DNA from 2 places in the Paenibacillus sp. lzh-N1 genome. Region 1 is predicted to be linked to the other one. Evidence: riboswitches for the same ligand, from Rfam matches in the RefSeq annotation. Region 1 holds a riboswitch; the other holds the start of a gene.
The links. Region 1 has a riboswitch for glycine ahead of gcvT (glycine cleavage system aminomethyltransferase GcvT). Riboswitches for the same ligand answer to the same signal wherever they lie in the genome.
Positions count from the first base shown of each region.

Region 2: it holds a riboswitch for glycine, as region 1 does, so the genes downstream of both, C0638_RS13855 (alanine/glycine:cation symporter family protein) here and gcvT (glycine cleavage system aminomethyltransferase GcvT) in region 1, are expected to answer to the same signal.

Region 1 covers NZ_CP025696.1:3,206,226-3,210,248, reverse strand. Annotated here, with positions in the region: gene C0638_RS14625 (PTS mannitol transporter subunit IIBC) at 1-492, opposite strand, end outside; gene gcvH (glycine cleavage system protein GcvH) at 918-1,316, opposite strand; glycine riboswitch at 1,710-1,809, shown strand; glycine riboswitch at 1,810-1,906, shown strand; gene gcvT (glycine cleavage system aminomethyltransferase GcvT) at 1,986-3,092, shown strand; gene gcvPA (aminomethyl-transferring glycine dehydrogenase subunit GcvPA) at 3,210-4,023, shown strand, end outside.
Region 2 covers NZ_CP025696.1:3,037,928-3,041,950, forward strand. Annotated here, with positions in the region: gene C0638_RS13845 (LacI family DNA-binding transcriptional regulator) at 1-64, opposite strand, end outside; gene C0638_RS13850 (glycoside hydrolase family 1 protein) at 274-1,731, shown strand; glycine riboswitch at 1,896-1,980, shown strand; glycine riboswitch at 1,992-2,087, shown strand; gene C0638_RS13855 (alanine/glycine:cation symporter family protein) at 2,234-3,652, shown strand; gene C0638_RS25700 (sensor histidine kinase) at 3,778-4,023, opposite strand, start outside.

The DNA of each region.
Region 1 (4,023 bases):
TTGCACGACCGGGCCGATCGCCACATGCGCTAGTAATGCTAGAATGGCACCGATAATCCCAGCCGAGAAATTATTGACCAGCATTTCAAAACCTGATTTGACTTTGCCCTCAATGGCCTTATCGAACTTCTTCAATATCCATGCAGCCAGCGGACCAGCTACCATCGCGCCCAGGAACATCGGGATATCGGCCCCCACAATGACCCCCATCGTCATAATGGCACCGATCACACCTCCACGCTGTCCGTGAATCATCGTGCCTCCCGTGTAACCGATCAGCAGCGGCAGCAAATAATTTTTCATCGGATCAACCAGTTGTGCAAAACCCTCATTCGGGAACCACCCGGTCGGAATAAAAAGGGCCGTAATTAATCCCCATGCGATAAAGGCTCCCATATTAGGCATAACCATACCGCTGAGAAAACGGCCAAAACGCTGTACGGCGACACGAGCGCCACCGTTTGAACTGGACTTTGTGTCCACAGTGCTCATATTCATATCCTCCTTGTGAGTAAATAGCATCACTACCTTTTCTTAAAATTCATACTAAATGACAGCGCTATCTTCATCAACGAAATGAAAACGTACTTTCGTCATGAACGTTGATGACAACATTTAAATTTAAAGTAACGACAAGGCATTATACCTGCATAATTCTTCTTAATATGGCCGATAACAATAGAAATTAGTCGAAAAAACACTGTTGTAAATCTGTGCAATTGTATAAAGAGGCTCTCTTCTAAGCCTGCGCAAGCAACGTAAATACGCCTTCTAAAAGACAACAAAAAAATAGCCGCTATGTCAGGTCATAGCGACTATTTTATACAAAAACTGAGCGGACTACGATGCTCTTATTTAATTCAATATCCATATAAAAAATCAGAATAAAGCGCTATTATTTCATGCTGTATTGCTCATTATTGCTCATCCGAAATCAACTGCTCGTACTGCTCCGCAGACAGCAACTTGCCCAGAGCTTCCTCGACACCATTGCTCATCTCTACTTCGATCATCCAACCCTCTTCATAGGGTGATTCATTCACCAGCTCAGGTGTACTTTCCAGAGCTTCATTTACTTTCAAAACGGTTCCCGTCACCGGAGCAAAAAGATCGGATACGGTCTTCACCGATTCAATTGTACCAATCTCCGTCCCCTGTCCAATCGTTGTTCCCGCCCCAGGTAATTCCACAAAAACAATATCACCCAATTGATGCTGTGCAAAGTCTGTAATGCCGATCCGCAACGTCCCATCCACTGTGCGCTGAACCCACTCATGTTCGTCTGTATACCAAAGTTGCTGTTTCACTTCACTCATCCTGCTTCGCCTCACTTCCACATGAATAAAATGCTTTTGATCACCTGTATTAGACAAGTTAAGATTATGACAACAAGAACATCCATGTCAATAATACTAACAAAAATACTCCATACCAACTCATATAGCGCAGTCTATAAAAAAATGATAACTTGTAACAAACGCTTACATATCCTTATTTATACAATAAATGTTTTTCATATTGTTTTATATGACATTTTTATTGACATTTTGAATGGATTTGCGTATTAATGGGTTATAGTAATTGCTTTTGAAAATACCTCGACAACTGCAAACGCGGATGAACGCGGAGGGAGAGACTACCAAAAATATTCGCATCGCTGTTGTCGTTTGTGAGACAGTTGGGCACGCGAATCGGATCAAGTTGTTATCTGCAAAACCGGGTAACATACCGTTGATCCAAAAGGTAGCGCCGAAGGAGTAAACTTGCATTGCAGGTGAATCTCTCAGGCAAAAGGACCTCTGCCGGACGCATCTCTGGAGAGCATCCGTGAAAAGAGCGGATCACCCAAGGGGAAACCTGGTTCACACCGGGGTAACTTTCTGGTATCAAGGACAGAGCTGAAAGAAGAGTATGGACTGCCGTCTATACGTTTCTTTTAGCCTGTCTTTTTTGTTTAGCCGATTACACTGGATAGGAGTGAAAAAATGTCTAATTTGCGAAGAACACCATTATATTCGTCCTACGGGACGCAGCCCGGGGTTCGTTGTATTGACTTTGGCGGGTGGGAACTCCCCGTTCAGTTTAGCGGCATTCAAAAGGAGCATGAGGCCGTCCGACAACGTGCAGGTTTATTCGATGTATCGCATATGGGCGAGTTCTTGGTTGAAGGCAAAGAAGCTGAGGCTTTTTTGCAACAGGTAACCACAAATGATGTCAGCCAGTTGGAACCGGGCCAAGCACAATATTCACTCCTGTGTTACCCCGATGGAGGCGCAGTCGATGACTTGCTTGTATATTGCAAAGGACCAGAGCGCTACATGCTCGTTGTGAATGCCTCCAACATCGACAAAGATTGGGATTGGCTCATACGCCACGTACCAGCATCGGTTCATCTGGAGAATGTGTCTGATGCGATAGCATTGCTGGCATTACAAGGACCGGAAGCAGCACGTATTACCGCAGCCGTGACAGATACAGATATTACGAATCTGGCATCTTTCCGATTCCATGAGAACGTGCAATTGTTCGGAGCAAAAGCACTTGTCTCGCGAACTGGATATACCGGCGAAGACGGTTTTGAATTTTATATCCCTGCTGAGGAAGCACCCGCCGTGTGGGATGGTTTGCTTCGTTGCGGTGAATCGTATGGACTGATTCCCGCTGGACTTGGTGCTCGCGATACGCTGCGCTTCGAGGCACGGCTACCGTTGTACGGACAGGAGTTATCTGCCACAATTTCACCGCTTGAGGCTGGGTTAGGTTTCTTCGTCAAGCTGAATAAAGGAGATTTTATCGGCAGGGAAGCACTGCAACGTCAAAAAGAACAAGGAATTCCTCGCAAGTTAATCGGGCTGGAAATGATTGACCGCGGTATCCCGCGCGCTCATTATCCGGTGTTCGCTGAAGGTCAACACATCGGTGAGGTCACAACGGGTACTCAATCGCCCACCTTGAAGCGTAATCTGGGGCTGGCCCTGGTGGACAGTCGTTTTAGCACCCTATCGACACCGCTGGAGGTCGAAATTCGTGGTAAACGCCTGCGTGCGGAAGTGGTCCCAGCCCCCTTTTATAAACGGCTACGCCGATCTTAATCCTCTTCATTCTAAAAAAGCGATCATGTCAGATATAAAATTCTGGATTTTCCAATTACGACTATGTATTAGCTAATTTACTATCTAAATTTTGCTTTTCGAAAGGAGCCAGAACCTATGAAGCAGCATCGCTATCTCCCCATGACCGAACAAGACCAAACCGAAATGCTGCGTGTGGTGGGCGTATCATCCATTGATGATTTATTCAGCGACATTCCAGAGGCTATTCGATACCAAGGGGAACTCCCTCTTTCCTCTCGGCTCGACGAAAGAGCCTTAACCCGCCACATGACCGAGCTGGTCGGACGAAACGCCAATACAGATACACATGCTAGCTTTCTTGGTGCAGGTATTTATGATCATCATATTCCATCCGTTATCCAACACATCACCTCACGTTCCGAATTTTACACAGCCTACACCCCCTATCAGCCGGAAGTAAGCCAGGGCGAGTTGCAAGCCATTTTTGAATTCCAGTCGTATATTTGCGAATTGACAGGTATGGCGGTAGCTAATGCCAGCATGTACGATGGGGCTACAGCTCTGGCGGAAGCGGGCTCATTGGCCGCTTCCGCCACGCGTCGTAAACAGCTTATCGTATCAAGGTCTGTCCATCCAGAGGCACGTCAGGTATTGGCAGCCTATGCACGCGGATTGGATTTGGACATTGTGGAAATCGGCTGTTCGGATGGCGTAACGGATGTCGATGCGCTAGCCACGGCCGTATCGGAACAGACGGCGGCTGTTTTGATCCAAAATCCCAACTTTTTCGGAGCCGTGGAAAATCTGAAGCCGATGGCTGACCTCATCCATGCGCATCAAGGGCTTATGGTTGTTAGTGCCAATCCACTGGCACTAGGCTTGCTAGAGACCCCTGGTAAGCAAGGCGCGGATATTGTTGTAGGAGACGCGCAGCCACTTGGGATCTCAT
Region 2 (4,023 bases), 170 kb from region 1:
ACACTCTGGATACCGTAGCTTTGGAAAAGCCCGCCAGTTTTGCAATTTGATCAAGATTCGACATGATGCTTCTCCTCACCTAAGAAAAAAATACTTGACATGAAACGCGTTACAACAATTAGGATGCTTATGAGGGCATTACGTCTATTTTAAAGCATCTATCGGTGCATTTCAAAGGATAACGGTCACCGTTAGTTATTGATTCGCATTGCAGCACCTGATGGGTTATTGACTAGAGTGAAAACATTAGATAAGAAAAGAGGTTTTCATACCATGACGAAGACGCTAAAAGGATTCCCGCAAAACTTCCTATGGGGCGGGGCAACTGCAGCCAACCAATTGGAAGGTGCTTTTGACGTAGATGGAAAAGGCCTGTCCAGCGCAGACATGATAGCCTATGTACCTAAGGCAGAACGTAAAAACGATCATGCTATAGAAATTTCGTCTGAACGACTGGAGGACATCTTGGCAGGGAAGGTAAACGCCCGTTTTCCAAAGCGTGAAGGAGTGGACTTCTACCACCGCTACAAAGAAGATATTGCTTTGTTTGCAGAAATGGGCTTTAAAGTATTCCGGATGTCCATCCACTGGTCGCGGATTTTCCCGAATGGATATGATGCCGAGCCGAATGAAGCAGGATTGCAATTTTACGACAATGTATTCGATGAGCTGCGCAAGTATGGTATTGAGCCGTTGGTAACATTGTCACATTATGAAACACCGCTAGGTCTGACACAGAAGTATAATGGCTGGTTGGGACGCGAAGTCGTAGATCATTACGTAAAATATGCCGAAACAGTATTTACACGCTATAAGGATAAAGTAAAATACTGGCTGACCTTTAACGAAATCAATGTCATGACTATGAGTCCGTTTACTGGCGGCGGTGTGGTTATTGACCGTGTAGAAAACAAGCAACAAGCGATATATCAAGCATTGCACCATCAATTTGTAGCAAGTGCACTGGCGACCAAACGGGGACATGAGATCATTCCGGGTGCTCAGATCGGCTGTATGCTGGCTCGCATTGAAAGCTACCCGCATACGTGTAACCCAGAGGATATTCTGAAAGCACAGCATGAAAATCAAATGAATCTGTTCTTTACGGATGTGCATGCTCGTGGGGAGTATCCCAACTATATGAACCGCTATTTTGAAGAAAATAATATTGTGATCCAGACAGAACCCGGCGATGCTGAAATTTTGAAAAATAATACGGTTGATTTTATCTCATTTAGCTACTACATGACCTTGACCGTATCGGCAGGTCCAGAAGGAGAAAAGGCAGCAGGGAACCTGATTGGCGGTGTGAAAAATCCGTATTTGCAGTCCTCCGATTGGGGATGGCAGATTGATCCGATCGGCCTGCGTGTTACACTAAATACGTTTTATGACCGTTACCAAAAGCCGCTGTTCATCGTGGAAAATGGCCTGGGTGCGTACGATAAGGTAGAAGAGGACGGCTCTGTGCATGACACGTATCGCATTGATTACTTGCGTCAGCATATTGCCCAAATGAAGGAAGCCATTGCTGACGGTGTTGATCTGATTGGTTACACCAGCTGGGGTCCTATCGACCTTGTGAGCATGTCTACTTCCGAAATGTCCAAGCGCTACGGATTTATTTACGTTGATTTGGATGATGACGGTAACGGAACGCTCCAACGCTCCAAAAAGGACTCATTTAACTGGTATAAAAATGTGATAGCAACCAATGGCGAAGAATTGTAATTCTATATCGTTTTGGCGGGTACAGCAGAGAAAATTAGGATGCAATCTGCTGTACCCGCTTTTTGTATAGACACCCTATTGATTTGTCAGAGGGCTTCACAAATTTTTCACTTGTAATACGCTGAAAGTTTTCTGTATAATAAATAAAAATTTCATATGTCTGGTTGATGTTTGCGGGAGATGGAACGAAAGTTCCGACCGAAGGGGCAAAACTCTCAGGTGCTTAAGCTGATTTACAGCAACAAGCAGGGACCGTAAACGGACAGAACTCTGGAGAGACCCTTAATTGGGCGCCGAAGGTGCACCGCAGATTATCATCTGCTTAAACTCTCAGGCAAAAGGACAGAGACGCGAATAACCTGTGACAGGGAATACTCTAGGCTTTTTAGAGATAAAATCCTGTACAAATTGGTTTATTTTTCGTGCCTTTAACCTCTCCAGGAGTCGAATCAACGGATTTGACTCTTTTTTGTTTTTTAATATGCTGGAGGAGCGGGTTGAAATGAATTTGGTACATTTATTAGAAACAATTGACAGTTGGATGTGGGGAGCGCCGCTTCTAATTCTCGTCATGGGCACTGGGTTGTGGCTAACGATCCGTCTGAAGATGCTTCAGATTATTCGATTGCCCTTAGCGCTCAAGCTAATTGGTAAAGCGCCGGACGAAGGCAGCGGGGATGTCAGTAGCTTTGGAGCATTGAGTACGGCACTCGCAGCTACTGTAGGTACGGGAAGTATCGTCGGTGTCGCAACAGCGATCAAACTGGGTGGGCCCGGTTCATTATTCTGGATGCTGGTTGCAGCTTTTTTCGGGATGGCAACCAAATATGCGGAAGGGTTATTATCCGTTAAATACCGTGTTAAAGACCGGAACGGACAATTTTCGGGTGGACCGATGTATTATATTGAAAACGGGCTTGGCCGCCGTTTCAAGCCGCTGGCGATGTTGTTTGCCTTTTCTGGTATTCTTGTAGCACTATTTGGAATCGGTACTTTTCCGCAAGTAAAGGCTATCGTTTCTTCTACGGAGAGTAGCTTTGGCGTGCCAACAGTAGTTACAGCAATCATTATTTCCGTGTTGACGGCTGTTGTTACGATTGGAGGACTCAAAAGTATCGCCAAGGTATCCACAAAGATTGTTCCATTCATGTCGGGGCTCTATATCGTGGTTTGTTTAATCGTACTCATTAAGTTTGCAGGAGAGCTTCCTCATGCGATCGCGCTAGTATTACAAGGGGCTTTCTCGACAACATCTGCGACGGGTGGTTTTGCCGGAGCCACGATTATGCTGGCAATGCGAAGCGGAGTTGCCAGAGGGATCTTTGCAAATGAAGCTGGTTTGGGAAGTGCGCCAATCGCAGCAGCAGCAGCTAAGACGAAATGGCCCGCAGAACAAGGACTAATATCCATGACGGGCGTTTTTATCGATACGATGATTATTTGTAATTTGACAGGATTTACATTGCTGGTTACGGGAATATGGAGTGGAAATGATGATGGAGGTCTGATGACTCAACATGCGTTTTCCAGTGCCTTTCCGGCTGGAGCAGAGCTCGTGACGATTAGCCTTATTTTATTTGCGTTCACAACGATACTTGGCTGGAACTACTACGGGGAACGCTGTGTTGAATATTTGCTTGGGGTCAAGTGGATTAAACCATACCGTTATCTGTTCATCATACTGGTTGCCGGAGGCGCGTTCATCAAGCTCGATGCCATCTGGCTGCTGGCAGATATTTTTAACGCAATGATGGCTTTTCCGAACCTGATTGCATTGCTCGGCTTGTCGGGAATTGTCGTTGCCGAAACTCGCACCTATATGAACTCTTTGTATCCTAATAAGAAAAAGGGCATTCTTGCAGGTGCCAATGTAGGGGCGGCTATCCAAGTAGAAGAAAAAGGACAAACGATCAATTCATAAATAATAAAAGGGAGTGCTCTCAGCCATCACAGGCTTGAGGACACTCCCTTTTAATTGTTATAAGACTGGTATTTACCGACATTTTATTTATTCTGAATAGCCATTAATTCATAATGTTTACAAATCTAAGGGTTATTACATGGAATCATAATCGTAATTTGAAAATTTGAATCCGTAATTGTTGTATTTAAATAACCACCGTACTTCTTTATTACTTGATGGATGTTAAGTAATCCATACCCATGTTTTTTTGAAGGGGAATTGTATGTTTTGGTTGAGAATGCTGTATTGAGACAATTACTTTTTGAATTGCGAACATAAATCCATAGGGCAGAATTATCGGTTAAAATTTCCAAATGAATTGAATGCTC